4 regions of the Serratia odorifera genome follow, and region 3 is predicted to be linked to each of the others. Evidence: predicted binding sites of a transcription regulator. Region 3 holds the regulator's gene; each other region holds the start of a gene.
The links. Region 3 encodes LexA, which represses DNA repair genes until DNA is damaged. Its sites were predicted from a motif close to TNCTGTATGTACATACAGNA; they were not measured.
Positions count from the first base shown of each region.

Region 1: a site for LexA is predicted at 1,909-1,928, ahead of umuD (translesion error-prone DNA polymerase V autoproteolytic subunit). Genes of this name have one in related genera too.
Region 2: a site for LexA is predicted at 2,484-2,503, ahead of rmuC (DNA recombination protein RmuC). Genes of this name have one in related genera too.
Region 4: a site for LexA is predicted at 2,574-2,593, ahead of uvrB (excinuclease ABC subunit UvrB). Genes of this name have one in related genera too.

Region 1 covers NZ_JBGMUT010000002.1:532,645-537,627, forward strand. The annotation lists gene ACCC84_RS08600 (arsenic transporter) at 40-1,329, shown strand; gene arsC (glutaredoxin-dependent arsenate reductase) at 1,354-1,779, shown strand; gene umuD (translesion error-prone DNA polymerase V autoproteolytic subunit) at 1,942-2,361, shown strand; gene umuC (translesion error-prone DNA polymerase V subunit UmuC) at 2,531-3,793, shown strand; gene ACCC84_RS08625 (hypothetical protein) at 4,135-4,401, opposite strand; gene ACCC84_RS08630 (immunity protein Tsi6 family protein) at 4,847-4,983, opposite strand, start outside.
Region 2 covers NZ_JBGMUT010000011.1:100,810-105,792, reverse strand. The annotation lists gene ubiJ (ubiquinone biosynthesis protein UbiJ) at 1-22, opposite strand, end outside; gene ubiE (bifunctional demethylmenaquinone methyltransferase/2-methoxy-6-polyprenyl-1,4-benzoquinol methylase UbiE) at 36-791, opposite strand; gene rmuC (DNA recombination protein RmuC) at 871-2,418, opposite strand; gene ACCC84_RS20335 (DedA family protein) at 2,557-3,087, opposite strand; gene ACCC84_RS20330 (tyrosine-protein phosphatase) at 3,184-3,966, opposite strand; gene udp (uridine phosphorylase) at 4,118-4,879, opposite strand.
Region 3 covers NZ_JBGMUT010000003.1:39,171-44,153, reverse strand. The annotation lists gene zur (zinc uptake transcriptional repressor Zur) at 1-45, shown strand, start outside; gene ACCC84_RS10645 (CsbD family protein) at 145-354, opposite strand; gene dinF (MATE family efflux transporter DinF) at 666-2,012, opposite strand; gene lexA (transcriptional repressor LexA) at 2,157-2,765, opposite strand; gene ACCC84_RS10630 (diacylglycerol kinase) at 2,890-3,258, opposite strand; gene plsB (glycerol-3-phosphate 1-O-acyltransferase PlsB) at 3,387-4,983, shown strand, end outside.
Region 4 covers NZ_JBGMUT010000001.1:30,280-35,262, forward strand. The annotation lists gene bioC (malonyl-ACP O-methyltransferase BioC) at 1-124, shown strand, start outside; gene bioD (dethiobiotin synthase) at 114-803, shown strand; gene ACCC84_RS00180 (ATP-binding cassette domain-containing protein) at 833-1,543, opposite strand; gene uvrB (excinuclease ABC subunit UvrB) at 2,717-4,729, shown strand; gene ACCC84_RS00190 (VF530 family protein) at 4,837-4,983, shown strand, end outside.

The DNA of each region.
Region 1 (4,983 bases), on a different contig from region 3:
GGTATCCCATATATTTTCAGCATGTCACGAGGAGGCCCCATGTGGCTGGCAGGCGCAATTTTTATTCTGACCATTGTGTTGGTGATTTGGCAGCCCAAAGGACTGGGCATTGGTTGGAGTGCTTTATTGGGAGCGGCCCTGGCCCTGCTGAGCGGTGTGGTGCAGGTGGGTGACATACCGGTGGTGTGGCACGTCGTCTGGAATGCCACTGCCACGTTTATTGCGGTGATTATCATCAGCCTGTTGCTGGATGAGTCCGGCTTTTTTGAATGGGCGGCGCTGCATGTCGCACGCTGGGGGGGCGGTAAAGGGCGCTGGCTGTTTACGTATATTATTCTGTTGGGGGCGGCGGTTGCTGCGCTGTTTGCCAATGACGGCGCAGCGCTGATCCTGACGCCGATCGTTATCGCCATGTTGCTGGCGCTGGGCTTTAGCCCGGCGGCGACGTTAGCCTTTGTGATGGCGGCCGGTTTTATTGCCGACACCGCCAGTCTGCCGCTTATCGTCTCCAACCTGGTTAACATCGTCTCGGCCGACTTCTTCAAGCTGGGTTTTAATGACTATGCCTCGGTGATGGTACCGGTGAATATGGTGGCTATTGCAGCGACGCTGATTATGCTGCACTGGTTTTTCCGCAAGGACATTCCGGCCCGTTATGACGTCGCGCGACTGAAGGCACCAGCGCAGGCGATCCGCTGTCTGCCGACGTTCCGCGCCGGTTGGGGCGTGTTGCTGTTGCTACTGGTCGGTTTCTTCGCTCTGGAGCCGCATGGCGTTCCGGTTAGCCTGGTTGCCGCGGTGGGCGCATTGATTTTATTGTTGGTCGCGAAAAAAGGCCAGGCGATCAATACCGGCAAAGTGCTGCGCGGCGCTCCATGGCAAATCGTCATTTTCTCGTTGGGGATGTATCTGGTGGTCTACGGTCTGCGTAATGCGGGGCTGACCGACCTGCTTTCTATGGTGCTCAATCGTCTGGCAGAAAGTGGCCTGTGGGCTGCGACGCTCGGTACCGGATTTATTACCGCCTTCCTGTCGTCGGTGATGAATAACCTACCTACGGTGTTGATTGGTGCGCTGTCGATCGACGGCAGTACCGCCGGCGGCGTAGTTAAGCAAGCCATGATTTACGCTAACGTGATTGGCAGCGATCTGGGGCCGAAAATCACGCCGATAGGCAGCCTGGCGACGTTACTGTGGCTGCACGTGCTGTCTCGTAAAAATATCAACATCACCTGGGGATACTATTTCCGCGTGGGGGTAGTGATGACATTGCCGGTGCTGTTCGTCACGCTGGCCGCATTGGCGCTGCGCCTGTCCGTTGCGCTATAACAGAGGAAGAGGTGGGAGCGTTTTATGAGCAATATAACGATTTATCATAATCCGTACTGCGGTACGTCACGCAATACGCTGGCGCTGATCCGCAACAGCGGCGTAGAGCCGACGGTCATATTGTATCTGGAAACACCGCCGAGCCGTGATGAACTGATCGGGTTGATTAGCGAAATGGGCATATCGGTGCGCGATTTGCTGCGTAAAAACGTCGAGCCTTATCAGCAACTGGATTTGGCGCAGGATAGCTGGAGCGACCAACGGCTGATCGACTGTATGTTGCAACACCCGATCCTGATTAATCGCCCGATTGTGGTCACTCCGCTGGGTACCCGCTTATGCCGTCCGTCAGAGGCGGTACTGGATATTTTACCGGATGCACAGTTAGGACCGTTCAGCAAAGAAGACGGCGAAGAAGTGATTGACGCACAAGGGCGACGGGTGAAGTAAACCGCGCTGCGGTATGGCAAGGCAAGGGTTTGCACAGAGGCAAACCCGTGTTGAAATTAAATTCCCTGCGCCATCAGCCTGATAGTGGCTTTTCCCCATCTGCCGCTTGATCCTGACTGGCACCTCAAATACTGTATATAAAAACAGTAAAAGAGGTGCCAGATGATATTTTTCCAACCAGATGAAAAAGCAGCAGAACCTGCTTTCCCTCTGTTTGCCGAGCGTGTCCCCTGTGGGTTTCCTTCTCCGGCGCAGGACTATGTCGAGTCGCGGTTGGATATCGGCAAGCTGCTGGTGCGGCATCCTAACGCCACCTATTTTGTACGCGCCAGCGGCAATTCGATGATTGATGCCAATATTCATGACGGCGACCTGTTGGTGGTCGACAGCGCACTCAATGCTGAGCATGGCAACATCGTGATTGCCGCTATCGACGGCGAATTCACCGTCAAGCGATTACAGTTACATCCCACGCGGCAATTGGTAGCCATGAACCCGGCCTATGCGCCGATTATTCTGGCCGAAGATGCAACGCTGGAAATCTTTGGCGTGGTGACGTTTATCGTCTATGCCGCGCGGTGATCCGTGACCATGGGCGTGATTGATGGCGCAAACATCCTATTGCCGCTTACTGCTTGGGCGGAGCAGGTCTTGAGCATCGGCATTTCTCGTCATTTTGAACAGATGAGTTGATCGCGCTTGTGATATTTTTATACTGTATTTATATACAGTTTTTATTGTGAGTATCATCATGTTTGCTTTGGTGGATGTGAATTCGTTTTATGCATCTTGTGAAACCATCTTCCGCCCGGATTTACGAGGGCGGCCGGTGATCGTGCTTTCCAATAACGACGGCTGTGTGATCGCCCGCAGCGCCGAAGCCAAAGCGTTGGGTATCCCGATGGGCGCGCCGTATTTCAAAATCAGGCAGGAAACGCAGCGGCTGAATGTGGCGGTATTTTCTTCCAACTATGCATTGTATGCCGATATGTCGGCGCGAGTGATGGATACCCTGGAGGCGATGGCGCCGGCGGTAGAAATCTATTCACTGGACGAGGCTTTCCTAAAGCTGGACGGCATGAGCAACGGCGTACCGCTGGCAGATTTTGGCCGGGCGGTGCGCGATAGGATCAAGCGAGAAACTCACCTGACGGTGGGCGTGGGCATTGCGCCATCGAAAACGCTGGCCAAACTGGCTAATCATGCGGCTAAAACATGGGGGCAAACCAAAGGGGTGGTGGATCTTTCCGATCCGTTGCGCCAGCGTAAGCTGCTGGCGTTATTACCGGTGAGCGAAGTGTGGGGCGTTGGCCGTCGCCTGACGCGGCAATTGCAGACCATGGGTATTGAAAATGCGCTGCAATTGGCGGACTGCGATACACAACTGATCCGCAAAACGTTTAGCGTGGTATTGGAACGTACGGTGCGTGAACTGCGCGGCGAATCCTGTTTGCATTGGGAGGATGTCGCACCGACCAAACAGCAGATTGTCTGTTCCCGTTCGTTTGGCCATCGCCTGACGAACTATCAGCATATGCGTGAGGCGATTTGCAGCTATGCAGAACGCGCTGCGGAAAAGCTGCGTGGCGAAAAGCGCTTTTGCCGCAACGTGTCGGTATTTATCAAAACCAGCCCGCATGCCGCCGGCGAAGGTTATTACAGTAACCTGGCGACCACACGACTGACGATGCCGAGCAATGACAGCCGCGATATCATCGCGATGGCGGTACGGGCGTTGGATGAAATCTGGCGGGAGGGATGTCGCTATCTGAAGGGCGGGGTGATGCTGGGGGATTTCAGCGAATCGGCGATGGCGCAAATCGACCTGTTTGACGAGCACCCGCCACGCCGCAATAGCGGCCAATTGATGGCGACGCTGGATAAATTGAACCAGGAAGGGCGAGGGCGAGTATGGTTTGCCGGGCAGGGGATTGTCAAACCGTGGCAGATGAAGCGCGACATGCTATCGCCGGCGTATACCACGCGCTATTCAGATTTGCTGCGTGTTAAATAGCGCGCTTAGGGATGTTTTGACCTAACTTCACCGAAAAAGCTGCCTGCGACAGTTGCCTGGGCGTTGTTAAACAATTCGAGTGTAGGTACCCTGGGGTGAAAGTTGGCGTTTTAGATAATAACGGTGTGCGTTTGATTCCGGGAAGAGGTAAATAGCAATGAATATGATGAGTTATGATGAAATAAGGAGCAGCTTTGCCTATTCAAACTACGCTTATTACAGGAATTTGCTTAACCTACAGAAGTATGGTGGTAATTTCTGTCTGGGATGTGGCATTTGCAAGTGGTTTTGAAAAGGACGAGGAGTTAAATTAATATAGTATGGTTTTTTGGTTAAATGCGTCACGTTTTTTTGGTTGTTATTACTGGCCTAATCTCATAGGCTTTATATTTTTCATAGTCTTTCCTGATTGATTCGGCTAGTTCTTTTGTTTTTGTGAATTCTTTGTTTTCAACAAGTCTTGATATATCCAAAAGGAAACTCTTGCTTACATCGAAATGAGAATTAGGATAGAAGTTAGGGAATAATACGTTAATCACATAAGTATTATTAACCTTGATTATTGCATAATCACCTTTGCTTGTGTACATTAAAATGGCGTTATCCATAAAATTTCCCGGTTATGAATTCACTTGTGGTTATTTCGCGTTCGCCTGCAGATAACTTGTTTCCAAGCAGTCATTGGGTTGAAAATAAAAATGATTTGGAAAGCTTAATCGTAACTCTCGTTTCTTTTCGGAATAATCAATATCTAGTTTATGCGGTGGTTTTATTTTTAATCCTTTTCTCATTTGATAATCAATGAATTATGCACTGAATATCCTGTCTGCAAAGACAGGAACGGATGCTTCGAGTAAGAACGTCTTTTTCTTCATGTAGGTTGATCATGGTGTGTCCTGGAAATTGACCATTGTAATACCGTTATTGTCTACGGTTCCCTAATGCAAAAATACTGTGCGGAAGTGCGCAAAGTCCATCGCATTAATTTATTACAATGGCAACTCGGTTATTTTTATACTTGCTAATTTCAGATGCAAGTTACCATTTGATAGGTCATTTTTTATATCTTTTTTGACGCTTTATATATTCAGGATCTTCTTCATGGGGAAGTATTACTTTAAGTCCTGATGCCATTTGAGATGCAATATAATTCACATTGGATAAATGTTGAGCAAGCTCTGGATCTGTGG
Region 2 (4,983 bases), on a different contig from region 3:
TCAGCAAGGGGGTTAACAGCATCGGCATATCCATATCAGAACTTGAAGCCGCGATGTAAAGCGACAATGCCGCCGGTCAGGTTGAAATAGCTGACGTTTTCAAAACCGGCGGTCTGCATCATGCCTTTCAGCGTTTCCTGATCCGGATGCATGCGAATCGACTCGGCCAGGTAACGGTAACTGTCCGGATCTTTCACCACCAGTTCGCCAATCTTCGGCAATACGTGGAAGGAGTAGGCGTCGTAGGCTTTGCTCAACGGCTCCAGCAGCGGCTTGGAAAACTCCAGCACCAGCAGACGGCCGCCCGGCTTCAGGACGCGGAACATGGAACGCAGTGCCTTGTCTTTGTCGGTGACGTTGCGCAACCCGAAGGAAATGGTAATGCAATCGAAATAGTTGTCCGGGAACGGCAGCGCTTCGGCGTTGGCCTGCACATAGCTGATGTTGCCGACAATGCCACGGTCGCGCAGTTTTTCGCGGCCCATCTTCAGCATCGATTCGTTGATATCCGCCAGCACCACCTGCCCTTGTTCACCCACCATGCGGGAGAACTTGGCGGCCAGGTCGCCAGTACCGCCGGCCAGATCCAGCACGCGCTGGCCCCGGCGCACGCCGCTGCAATCGATGGTAAAACGCTTCCAGACACGATGGATGCCAAACGACATCAGATCGTTCATCACGTCATATTTTGCGGCTACCGAGTGAAAAACGTCAGCAACCATGGCCTGTTTTTCTTCACGGGCTACGGTGCGAAAACCGAAATCGGTGGTTTCCTGCGATTGATCTGCCATTGTCCTGCCTGCTATTCAGTCAATTTTGTGTTGTGGAGTGTACCAGAACCCGGCGAAATACCCCACCTTGCAGCGGCGTTCAGCCTTGCGATGCGTGGCGTGATTCCCGGCCGTCCTGGTCATCATGGGCTTCTGACAGCGCGCTGATGTGTTCCTCGTCCGCCGCCGGCGAATCCCCCCGATCCTGAGCGCTGGCCTGCTGCGCCAACAGCGGGTTGATCGGGCGTTTTACTTCGACCCCCAGCGCGCGGAAACCTTCAGTCTGGCCGATAAGATTACCACGGCCTTCACTCAGTTTGTTCATCGCCTGGCGATAGCTCCCCTGCGCTTTGTCGAGGCTTTGCCCCAACGCCGACATATCATCGACAAACAGCCGCATTTTGTCATACAACCGCGCAGCACGATCGGCGATACGCTGGGCGTTCTGGCTCTGATGCTCATAGCGCCACAGGTTGGTGATGGTACGTAACGCCACCAGCAGCGTGGTCGGACTAACCAGCATGATATTGTGCTTCAGCGCTTCGCTGATCAATTCGGGCTCCCGATCTATCGCCAACAGGAAGGCCGGTTCGACCGGGATAAACATCAGCACGTAATCGAGCGAGCGCAAGCCCGGTAATTGCTGATAATCCTTGCGGCCCAGCAAACGAATATGCCCGCGCAGCGATGCGATATGTTCGCTCAACGCCGCTTCTCGCTCCGCGTCGTCTTCGCTGTTGAAATAGCGCTCGTAGGCCACCAGCGACATTTTGGCGTCGATCACCACGTCTTTCCCCTGCGGCAACCGCACTATTACGTCCGGCTGCATACGACTCTGGTGATCCAGCCGCACGTTGACCTGGGTTTCGTATTCATGACCTTCGCGCAGGCCGGACGCTTCGAGTACCCGGCTCAGCACCACCTCGCCCCAATTGCCCTGGGTTTTGTTATCCCCTTTCAACGCCTTGGTGAGGTTGATCGCCTCCCGAGCCATCTGGGCATTCAACTGTTGCAGATTACGGATTTCATGCGTCAGGGTATGGCGCTCCCGTGCCTCCTGACCAAAGCTGTCCTGCACCTGGCGGCGGAAACCGTCGAGCTGTTCACGCAGCGGCAGCAGCAGGCGATCCAGACTCTGCCTGTTCTGTTCATCCACTTTACGACCGCTGTGCTCAAATATTCGGTTGGCCAGGTTTTCGAACTGGGTAGTCAGACGCTGCTCGCTATTGATCAGCAGGCGCTGTTTTTCCTCTGCGGCCATGCGCGTTTCTTCCAGACGGATAGTGACTTCGCGCAGCTCGGCTTCCTGCACGCTGTTCACCTCACGCTGGGCGCGCAGTTCCTGATTCAGCAGTTCGCATTCGTTGCGCCAGTGCTCGAGCTGGCTCAGCTTTTCCTGCGTCGCCGCCAGTTGCCCGTGCACGTTGCGCAGCTCGAGATCGTTTTGCCGCAACTGCTGTTCCTGGCGCTGTAGCGTTTCCTGGCGCAGCGTGATGTCCTGCTGCGCCTGATGCAGCGACTGCTCCAGCAGGCGCAGTTCGGTTTCGTGCTGCGCCTGATTTTGCTGAACCCGCAAATTGGCGATCAACCACCCGAGCAATAAGCCGACCACGCTCCCGCCAATACCGTAAATCAGACTGGTATCCACCCTGCCTCCCGTTACCCTGTTCTATTCCAGCGCGTAACACGCCCGCTGCGGTCACGTTAAGGGGAGACTGTATGGATGTCCAGCCTGATTTGCATGTTGCAGGTAATAATGCGAAACGCTGAGCAAACAGCAAAAGCGCTAACCAAACCACTGGCTTAGCCACTTGATACCAAATGCGCCCGGCGCAAGAATGCCGAACGCCCAAATCATCGCCGAGGTAATATTGGCCAATTGAAAATAGCGCTGCGGCATGGCACAGATGCCGCCGACCAGCGGCACTACGGCGCGCAGGGGGCCAAAGAAGCGCCCGAAGAAGATGCCGAGCACGCCCCAGCGTTCAAAAAACGCGTGGCCACGCACCAGCAGTTGCGGATTGCGTGACAGCGGCCACATATGCGCCACCCGCTGCTGATAATGGTAGCCGACCCAATAGGAAAGCCAATCGCCAAAAAAGGCGCCCGCCGCCGCGGCAGCCCAAATCGGCCAGAACGCAATGCCGCTTTCGCCAATCAGCGCCCCCAACGCCAGCAGGATCACCGTGGCTGGCAGCAACAGCGACAGAAACGCCAGCGATTCGCCAAAAGCCAGGAAGAAAATGATGGGAATGGCCCAGCCCTCGTGCTGCCGCACGACTTCGCTGACCCAGTGGATAATGTCGTTCAGATTCAAACCCGTCTCCTTGATACCGGATATCCTTTGCCCAAGGATACGCAATGCCCGCCGACGTTGGTTAAACCCCGGCTAAACATTGCGCTTGCTGTACGACTATTCCAGATAGTGCGCCCGCAGGGTTTCGCGCTGGCTGTCCCCCAGCCCGTACTCCGCTTCCAGCCAGCGATCGGTGCTGCCGTACTGTGTATCGATGCAGCCAAGCGCAGTCATCAGGAACTCTTCGCGAGCGCTCAATACGAAGGCAAACTGCGCCAGCGCCGCGTCGTTCAGGCGAATGGACAGCTGATCCAGCATATGTTCGCGGAAGCTGGCCAGCGTGGTTTCCGTCAGCAGATAGTCTTCCACAACCGTGGCCCGGTCTGCCCCCAGCGCGAACAACACCAGTGCCGAACCGATGCCGGTACGGTCCTTGCCCACCGCACAGTGCTGAACAATAGCGCCGGCGTCCGGCTGCGCCAGCAGGTTGGCCAACTGCCGATATGCCGCATTGCCAAACGGCAATCGACGATACAGTTCCAGCATGAAGGCCCGCGCGTCAAAGTTTGCCAGGGTTTCGCTGGTCAGGCTTTCCAGGTTGGCGTTAACCTCGTTGCTCAACGGGTTGGCCGGGAAATGGTGGTAATCGGCACCGCTCCACAGCACATCCGGTTTGGCTTGTACTTCGTCGGCATCGCGATAGTCGAGCACTGACCGTACCGGCACGCCGGCCAGAAAGGTACAGTCATTTTCGGTCAACCGTTCGAGCGAACCGGAACGAAACAGTAAACCGCGTTTGATACGGCGGCCATCGGCCACGCTGTTGCCGCCCAAGTCACGGAAGTTGATACCACCGTCAAGCGGCGCAAGTGAAGGATGAAGCAGAATCTGGGCAGTCATAGACATCCTCTTGATTATTGTCGAAGAAAGCACCAGCGGTGCCAAGACAACGCGGCAATCATGACGATCTGCCGACGCCGGAGAAGACCACCGTAACAGATTACGCCTGAATGGAGAAACGGGCCGCGTGAGGGCCCGTTGCATTGGAGGATTACAGCAGGCGACGCGCCGCGTCCACCACGATTTGCACCGCATGGCTTTCGGTTTGCTTCATGGTTTCCGCATTCGGAATTTCCTGCTGGGTACGGTTAACGATCACGCCGGCCACCATACCGGCACGCAGGCCCTGACTGGCGCACATGGTCAACAGCGTCGCGGATTCCATTTCATAGTTCATTACGCCCATGGATTGCCACTCTTCCATCGAGCCTTTGAACCGGCTGACCACGCGACCGGAATAGGTATCATAACGTTCCTGGCCCGGGTAGAAAGTATCGGAGGACGCGGTCACGCCAATATGCGTGTTGGCACCGCTGGCTTTGGCTGCTTCAACCAACGCGGTGGTGCAGGCGAAGTCCGCTACCGCCGGGAATTCCATTGGCGCAAAATGCAGGCTGGCACCGTCAAGGCGTACCGCCGCCGTGGTCACCAGCACATCACCGACGTTGATATGCGGCTGAATCGCGCCAGTAGTACCAATGCGCAGGAAAGTGCGAATGCCCAGTTGCGCCAATTCCTCTACTGCGATAGAAGTGGAAGGGCCGCCGATGCCAGTCGAGCAAACGATAACCGCTTTGCCGTCCAATTCTGCACGCCATGAGGTGAATTCACGATGGGACGCCAGATGCACTGGGTTTTCCATCAATTTGGCGATTTTCTCTACACGCTGCGGATCGCCAGGAACAATCGCAAGCTGAGCCCCTTGTAAATCATTTTTGGTGAGGCCGAGATGGAAAACATCAGACTGAGACATAAGAGACTCCTCATAGATCAGATTATTGGGAGGAACAAAAAAGTACTCTACTGAAAATCAACGCCCTTTTTCGTGACCAACATCACCACCAATAAAGAAACGAA
Region 3 (4,983 bases):
CACGATTGCAATCATGACCACAGCATCGTGATTAAAAAGAAATAGTCAGGCAGGTACGTCCCTGTACCTATGGGCCAAGACGTCTAGGGGGAACGCTGGCCCAAGGGGTGTCAAAGCGCCGCGTTCAACCGCGGGCGGATCGGATTACCAGCGATACTTGTTCTGATCTTCCCAGGCTTTGACTTCTTCTTCGGCCGCCGCCCTCTGGTAGCCGTAACGTTCCTGTATTTTACCGACAAGCTGTTCACGTTTCCCTTCAATGACCGTCAGATCGTCATCGGTCAGCTTGCCCCACTGTTCCTTCACTTTACCTTTAAACTGCTTCCAGTTACCGTCGGCTTGATCTGTGTTCATAATCTCTCCGTTACCTGTGGTTAGTCAGTTTTAGATAAATCGGGCTGGCGCCAACTGATTAAAATTTATGGCCATTTAACGCTATCTCAGCAATATAAAATCACCGTATAACTCGCCAGCCACGTGACTAATTATAGTCACCGACAACCAAACTACGGAAAATACCAGTTCAAAAAACCATTAACAAACCAAATTACAGATAAAAAATCGACAAAACAGTAACTAAACGCCGCTCCAGCATCAAGGTGGAATGTAACCAGATATAAACAAAAAGCAAAAAATACAGCAAAGAAACTAATGAATAGCCAAAGTCAGTGGCTACCGGCGTGGGCAAACCAGGTGCCATTCACGCTGTGCCGGTGCCAAACCCAGCCTAATGCCAGGCCACGCAGGCCGAGAAACACCGCCAAGGCCAGCCACAAACCGTGGTTACCCAACCATGGCAGGGTGAACAGCGTCAGGCCATACCCGGCGGCGGCGACCGCCATACTATTACGCATCTCCGCGCCGCGCGTGGCGCCGATAAACATACCATCCAGCAAATAACACCACACGCCCGCCAGCGGCAATAGCACCTGCCACGGCAGATAGAGGTTGGCCAGGGCGCGCAGCTCCGGCAACGACGTCAGCGCAGCAACGATGTGCTGGCCGGCGACGGCATAAATCAGCGCGAAGCCCAGCGCCACCATACATGCCTGCCGACATGCCGCACGCCAGATGCGTCGCAGCTGTCGATCGTCCCTTGCCCCATAAGCATGGCCGGAATGCGCCTCAACGGCATAGGCAAAACCGTCCAGCGCATAGGCGGTAAAGGTCAGCAGGTTCATCAGTACCGCATTTACCGCCACCACCTCGCTGCCGAGACGTGCGCCAAAGATGGTCAACGAGGCAAAGCACAGCTGCAGCAATAGCGATCGCAGCATGATGTCGCGGTTGAGCGCCAGCAGGCGACGCAGATTGCCACGCCAGGCGTGGCGCAGCATTGCCGGTGTAATACCACGCAGGCGCATCACCCGCCAACTGAGCCACACCCCCAGTAGCAGCGTGGCATATTCGGCAATGGCGGTGGCGGTGGCTGCGCCCTGCACGTTCCAGCCCAGCCCCATCACCAACCAGATATCCAGTACGATATTCAGCAGGTTGCCGACGATCAGCAGGATCACCGGCGCGCGCACGTACTGCACGCCCAGCAGCCAGCCCAGTAATACCAGGTTTGCCAAGGCGGCCGGCGCGCTCAGCCAGCGGATTTCCAGGAACAGCCGGGCCTGCGCCAACACCTCGGCGTCGCCACCGACGATGCTCAACGCCAGGTCGATCAACGGATGACGCAGCAGCACAATGGCCAAACCAGCCAGTAGCGCCAGCATCAGCGGTTGCATGAAGGCGCGCGCCAGTGCCAGGGGATTTTGCGCCCCCAGCGCCTGCGCGGCCAGCCCGGTGGTACTCATGCGCAGGAACAGTAACAGCATGAACAGGAAGCTGGTTGCCATCGAACCGATCGCCACGCCCCCCAGATAGTTCGGGCTGTCGAGATGACCAATCACCGCCGTATCCACCAACCCCAGCAGCGGTACGGTGATATTGGAAAAGATCATCGGCAGCGCCAGACGCCACAGGGCTTTGTCGGTATCGCTGGTGAAAGTGGCAAGCAGGCGCATAGTAACATGTTCCCGTAGGTACCCACGCTCTGGCAAGGGGAGCGATTTACCGGCTACGCCTTGAAAGCTCTTGGGTATGGTGATGTTTTGACGATGGCATCGCCCCAGAACGGGCTGAGGCGATTAGGTTCGGGGGACTGCGAGTTAGATCCAATCACCGTTGCGAATGACGCCGACGGCCAGGCCTTCAATGGTGAAGTTCTGCTGACGAAGATCGACCACAATCGGTTGAAACTCACTGTTTTCCGGTAATAACTCTACCACATTACCGTGTTTTTTCAGGCGTTTGACGGTGACTTCGTCTTCAATGCGCGCCACCACCACCTGGCCGTTACGCACGTCCTGGGTTTTATGCACCGCCAGCAAGTCGCCGTCGAGAATGCCGATATCGCGCATCGACATGCCGTTGACCCGCAGCAGGAAGTCTGCGTTTGGCTTGAAGAGCGAAGGATCGACCTTGTAGTGCCCTTCGATATGCTGCTGCGCCAGCAGTGGCTCACCGGCGGCCACCCGGCCAATCAGCGGCAGGCCGTCTTCATCTTCCATCAGCAGACGAATGCCGCGCGAGGCGCCGGAGACGATTTCGATGACGCCTTTGCGCGCCAGGGCCTTGAGGTGTTCTTCAGCGGCATTAGGCGAGCGGAACCCCAGACGCAGCGCGATCTCGGCACGCGTTGGCGGCATGCCCGTCTGCGAAATATGATCGCGAATCAGGTCGTAGACCTCTTGCTGTCTGGTAGTTAATGCTTTCATTCCGCCCCCTGTTTGTTTATACAGTCTTGCTGTGAGTATATACAGGTGAACGTGGATTGGGAACTGGAGAATGAATAAAAATCAGGGATTAGCGAGGTGCTGCGCAACATCGATTGCCTGCCGCTCAAACCAGGTATTGCCACAGTACGCTGACCCAGACAAACAGCGCCAGTGCAATCGCCAGCGACACCGCCGCCGAGCCCATGTCCTTGGCGCGGCCGGAAAGCTCGTGGTGTTCAGTGCCGATGCGATCGACGATCGCCTCAATCGCACTGTTGAGCATTTCGACAATCATCACCAGTACCACCGAACCGATCAATAAAATGCGCGCTATCGCACCCACATCCAGCCAAATCGCCAGTATGATGGCCAGCACGGTCGCCACCAGTTCCTGGCGAAACGCGGCTTCATGCTGCCAGGCGGCGGTCAATCCCTTATAGGAATATCCGAAAGCTTTGATGACGCGAGTCAAACCGGTTGCTTGATTTGCCATGTTGCGGTGTGCCTTTTATAAGTGATAAGTCATAATCTTAACGGCTCTGGTTTTTTTAACACCACAGATCTGCTACCCGGTTTCTGGTATGCTTGCGGCGCATTGCTAACAAGAGGCTTCACGTTGTTATGTCAGGTTGGCGTAAAATTTATTATAAATTATTGAATTTACCACTAAAACTGTTGGTAAGAAGTAAGGTTATCCCTTCAGATCCGGTCACGGAGTTAGGGTTGGATCCCTCACGGCCGATTTTGTATGTTTTACCTTATAATTCCAAGGCGGATTTACTGACGCTGCGCACCCAGTGCCTGGCGCAGGATCTGCCCGATCCGCTCACTCCGTTGGAGATCGACGGCGCCGTACTGCCGAGCTACGTGTTTATCCACGATGGCCCGCGCGTATTCCGCTACTACACGCCGAAAGAAGAGTCGGTAAAACTGTTCCACGATTATCTCGACCTGCACCGCAACAATCCGGATCTCGATATTCAGATGCTGCCGGTTTCGGTGATGTTTGGCCGTTCGCCGGGGCGCGAAAGCCACGGTACGCCGCATCTGCGTCTACTGAACGGTGTGCAGAAGTTCTTTGCCGTACTGTGGCTGGGACGCGACAGTTTTGTGCGTTTCTCCAATACGGTGTCTCTGCGCCGCATGGCGACCGAGCACGGTACCGACAAGATTATCGCGCAAAAGCTGGCGCGCGTGGCGCGCATGCACTTTTCACGGCAGCGTCTGGCGGCAGTCGGGCCTAGCCTGCCTGCACGTCAGGATCTGTTCAACAAGCTGCTGGCGTCCAAAGCGATTGAAAAAGCGGTAGAAGACGAAGCACGCAACAAAAAGATTTCGCACGAGAAGGCCCAGCAGAACGCCATTGCGCTGATGGAAGAGATCGCGGCAGACTTCTCTTACGAAACGGTGCGCCTGTCGGATCGCGTGCTGAGCTGGACCTGGAACCGCTTGTATCAGGGCCTCAACGTCACCAACGCCGAACGCGTGCGCCAGCTGGCGCAGGACGGGCATGAAATCGTCTATGTGCCATGCCACCGCAGCCATATGGATTACCTGCTGCTGTCTTACGTGCTGTACCACCAGGGGCTGGTACCGCCGCACATTGCCGCCGGTATCAATCTTAACTTCTGGCCGGCCGGGCCGATCTTCCGCCGTCTGGGCGCGTTCTTTATTCGCCGCACCTTCAAGGGCAACAAGCTCTACTCGACGGTGTTTCGCGAGTACCTCGGCGAACTGTTCACCCGCGGCTACTCGGTGGAATACTTCGTTGAAGGCGGTCGTTCGCGTACCGGACGCCTGCTGGAACCCAAAACCGGCACCCTGTCGATGACCATCCAGGCGATGCTGCGCGGCGGCACCCGCCCGATTACCCTGGTGCCGATCTACATCGGTTACGAACACGTGATGGAAGTCGGTACCTACGCCAAAGAACTGCGTGGCGCCACCAAAGAAAAAGAAAGCCTGCTGCAGATGCTGCGCGGTCTGCGTAAACTGCGCAACCTCGGCCAGGGTTACGTCAACTTTGGCGATCCATTGCCGTTGACCTCGTACCTCAATCAGCACGTGCCGCAGTGGCGGGAGTCGATCGACCCGATCGAAGCACAGCGTCCAAGCTGGCTGACACCAACGGTCAACGATCTGGCTGGCAAGATCATGGTACGTATCAACAATGCCGCCGCCGCCAACGCCATGAATCTGTGCTCCACTGCACTGCTGG
Region 4 (4,983 bases), on a different contig from region 3:
GGGGCGCGATGCCGGGTTGATGTCCCGTCGCCGCCTGAAGGCGTTACAGGCGGCGTATCCCTGCCAACAGGGACAATTCCCGCTCAGTTATCAGTTAGTTTATGGAGTGATTTATGGCGATTAAGCGTTGGTTTGTCACCGGAACCGATACCGAAGTGGGCAAAACCGTGGCCAGTAGCGCATTGCTGCAAGCGGCGCAGTTGGCCGGTTACCGCTGTGCCGGTTACAAACCGGTGGCTTCCGGCAGCGAAATGACGCCGGACGGTCTGCGCAATAGCGATGCGCTGGCCTTGCAGGCCAACAGCAGCATTGCGCTGGGTTATCATGACGTCAACCCTTATACCTTTGCCGAACCGACCTCGCCGCACATCGTTAGCGCGGCGCTGCAACAGCCGATCGTCTTTGAGCGACTGTCTGCCGGTTTACGCAGGCTGGAGCAACGCGCCGACTGGCTGCTGGTGGAAGGCGCCGGCGGCTGGTATACGCCGCTCAGCGAAACGCAAACCTTTGCCGATTGGGTACAGCAGGAGCAACTGCCGGTGCTGTTGGTGGTCGGTATGAAGCTCGGTTGCATCAACCATGCGCTACTGACCGCGCAGGCGGTGCAGCAGGCCGGCTTGACGCTGGCCGGTTGGATCGCCAATGATGTGGCGCCGCCGGGGCGACGCCATCAGGAGTATCTGACCACGCTGCGTCGCATGCTGCCAGCGCCGATGCTGGGGGAAATTCCGCATCTGCCGCAGGCCGAAGGTCAGCCGCTGGGGCAGTATCTGAACCTGTCGCAGCTGTCGTCGGCAGTATGATATGACACAGCAGCGCGCCTGCTGCTGCGTCATACCGTCAGATAGGCGCTGATCAGCCCCTCGTCCAGTTGCTCCACGGTGCCGGTAGCGACGTTGCGCCCTTGATCCATCAGGCAGAAACGATCCGCCACACGGCGAATAAACGGCAGTCGGTGTTCGACCAGCAGGATGGTGATGCCGAGTTCCCGGTTGAGTTTGTGGATCACGTTGCCTATCTCCGCCGCGATAGACGGCTGGATGCCAACCGTCGGCTCATCGAGGATTAGCAGCTCAGGTTCCAGCACCAGCGCCCGGCAAATAGCCAACTGCTGCTGTTCGCCTGCGGCCAGATCGCCGGCACGGCGGCCGCGCATCGCTTTCAGATTCGGGAACAGGCTGTAGATTAGCGGTGGGATACGGCGGGTTCTATCGTGTCCCGCCATCAGCGCAACCTGCAGATTCTCCTCGACGCTGAGCGGCGAAAAAATCTGCCGCCCCTGCGGCACATAACTGATGCCCAGCGCCGCGCGAGTCTCGACCGGCTGCTGCAACAGATTTTGCGGCGGCTCGTCGGCCAGCTGCCAGGTCATACTGCCGCTCACCACTGGCAAATGTCCCATGATGCAGTTCACCAGCGTGGTTTTTCCCACGCCGTTGCGCCCCAGCAACACCGTACATTGGCCACGTGGCAACTCCAGATTGATATCCCACAACGTATGGTTCTGCCCGTAAAATTGATTTACTGAACGTAGGCTTAACATTCGGCATTCTCCTCAAAGACCTGTTTCACACTCATGCAACCTGTGCCTCCGTGCTTTTTCCTTTCCTTCGCGGTTAGCGATTTCTTTCCCGAGTGGTTTAACGTCCAGAACAAAATGCCGCCTGGGCTGCGCGGTAATTGCAGTACAGGTTGGGGCTAAAAAAACGATGTTTGGCTAAAAATGGTGCTTTATGACCGAATAACGCGTCTATTCGCTTTTTTTGGCGCTCTGAGCCATCATCCTTTGTATGGCGACGGCGTCACGACAAACAGTTATTCCTGTCGTCTCTCAATAAAAAGCAAGCGGTCTGCACTTGTCTGCCACTCAGTATTGCAACTCTCAGGCCAACTTTTATCGGTCAATAAAAAAGCAGCTTGTTATTGTTATGTTAAGCTGAGCGCTTGTGGCGACCGGGGCCGCTGCGCAGGGCAAAATATCGACGCAGCTTGATTCGAACGTTTTTTGCACTGTTACGGTGCCACCTCGTTGAACCATGGTGCAAGGCTGTGGCGGCGATGGTCGGCGTTTCGCCACCGTCGGAGGCAAATGAGTGAAATGCATTTATGGCAATGGGCATTTTTAGTATTTATAGGCATAAACAAAGCAATAAAAGTGTCAAAAAATAACTAAAAAAGCCGCCTCGAAGCCGATGCCAGCGAAAAAACGATTTTTCTGTAACTCCCGTGGCTGGCGGGGCGGTGAGAGTTATCCACCATTCCTGTGGATAACCTTGTGTATTAGATTTAGAAAAGCGGTTTAAAGCGAGAGCCGGCGCGGGTTGTCTTCGCATTGTCCGGATTCTCGTCTTTTTACTAAAGTCTTTTTTTATCAAGTACTTAATTAAAAGCAATATGCGAAGGCATTGCTGGCAATCCTATGTATGATTTTTCGCCTCGCCGCTATCAATAAGTTAATTCGCGACAAATTCTGGGGATAAAACGGTTATTGACAATAAAAATGTCACCGCAGTGTAACCTTGGCGGTGCAACGGGTTTTTGGCCGGGTACGACAAAGCCACTAATCCGCTTGAAGCTGGTTTTATATCCAGTATCATAGGCACTGGCGAAAATCGCCGCGACTTTCCATACTTACAGGCCGCTGTGCCGACGGGTTCGCATCCGCGGTTGGGGTAGGCGCAGGCAACCCTGCGGCGACGGGAATGATGAAGGGTATATGAGTAAACTTTTTAAACTGCATTCAGACTTCAAACCGGCCGGCGACCAGCCGGAGGCCATTCGCAAGCTGGAAGAAGGGCTGGAAGATGGCCTGGCGCACCAGACGCTGCTGGGGGTTACCGGTTCGGGGAAAACCTTCACCGTTGCCAACGTGATCGCCGATCTGAACCGGCCAACGATGGTGCTGGCGCCCAACAAAACGCTGGCGGCGCAGCTGTACGGCGAAATGAAAGAGTTCTTCCCCGAGAATGCGGTGGAATACTTTGTCTCGTATTACGATTACTACCAGCCGGAAGCCTACGTGCCGAGCTCGGATACCTTCATCGAAAAGGACGCTTCGGTAAACGAACATATTGAGCAAATGCGCCTGTCGGCGACCAAAGCGCTGCTGGAGCGGCGTGACGTGGTGGTGGTGGCGTCGGTCTCGGCGATCTACGGTCTGGGCGATCCGGATCTGTACCTCAAGATGATGCTGCACCTGACCAAGGGCATGATCATCGACCAGCGTTCGATCCTGCGCCGACTGGCGGAGCTGCAATATACCCGTAACGATCAGGCGTTCCAGCGCGCTACCTTCCGGGTGCGTGGCGAAGTGATCGATATCTTCCCGGCGGAATCCGACGAGCTGGCACTGCGAGTTGAACTGTTCGACGAGGAGGTCGAGCGGTTGTCATTGTTTGATCCGCTCACCGGTCAGGTCGAACAGGTGGTGCAGCGCTTTACCATTTACCCGAAGTCGCATTACGTCACGCCGCGTGAACGCATTCTGCAGGCGATGGAAGAGATCAAGGTCGATCTGGCCGAGCGTCGTCAGGTGCTGCTGGCCAATAACAAACTGCTGGAAGAGCAGCGGCTGACGCAGCGCACCCAGTTCGATCTGGAAATGATGAACGAGCTTGGCTACTGTTCGGGCATCGAAAACTATTCGCGGTATCTGTCCGGTCGCGGCCCGGGTGAGCCACCGCCGACGTTGTTCGATTATCTGCCTGCTGATGGCCTGTTGGTGGTGGACGAATCGCACGTCACCATCCCGCAGATTGGCGGTATGTACAAAGGCGACCGTTCGCGCAAGGAAACGCTGGTGGAATATGGTTTCCGCCTGCCTTCGGCGCTGGACAACCGACCCATGCGCTTTGAGGAGTTCGAGGCGCTGGCACCGCAAACCATTTACGTTTCGGCGACGCCGGGCAAATACGAACTGGAAAAATCCGGTGGCGACGTGATCGACCAGGTAGTGCGGCCGACCGGTCTGCTGGATCCGCAAGTGGAAGTGCGGCCGGTGACGACCCAGGTCGACGATCTGCTGTCGGAGATCCGTAAACGGGTAGCAGTCAACGAGCGGGTGCTAGTGACCACGCTGACCAAACGCATGGCGGAAGATCTGACCGAATATCTTGAAGAGCACGGCGAGCGCGTACGTTATCTGCATTCCGACATCGACACCGTCGAACGCGTCGAAATCATTCGTGATTTGCGTCTGGGCGAGTTTGACGTGCTGGTGGGCATCAACCTGTTACGAGAAGGCCTGGACATGCCTGAGGTGTCGCTGGTGGCGATTCTCGACGCAGATAAAGAGGGCTTCCTGCGTTCCGAACGCTCGTTGATCCAGACCATCGGCCGTGCGGCACGTAACCTGAACGGCAAGGCGATTCTGTATGGCGACAGAATCACCGACTCGATGGCCAGAGCGATCGGCGAAACCGAGCGGCGCCGCGCCAAACAGCAGGCGTACAACCAGGAAAATGGCATTGTGCCGCAGGGGCTGAACAAGAAAATTGCCGATATCCTGCAACTGGGTCAGCCGTCATCGCGTGGCAAGGGCAAAGGGAAGAGCAAGGCGGCAGAAAACGCTACCCAGTATCAGCAGCTCACCCCTAAAGCGCTGGATCAGAAGATCCGCGAGCTGGAAGCACAGATGTACACCCACGCACAGAATCTGGAGTTCGAACAGGCGGCGGCGTTGCGGGATGAAATCCATCAGTTGCGCGAGCAGTTTATCGCCATCTCCTGACGCAGCCGTAGCCGGGGGCGATAAAGTAACAAATTTCTTGTCGCGCCCGGCAAAGCTGATTAAGGTGTGCGGCCGAATATGCCAAGCCAAATGAGTTGAATTGCACGATGAGCGAACATAAATCCAAAGATCCGTTGCATGGCATCACGCTGGAGCAGTTGTTAAACCGGCTGGTGGCGACCTACGGCTGGTCCGGGCTGGCCGAGCGCATCCGCATCAACTGTTTCAGCAGCGATCCGAGCATCAAGTCCAGC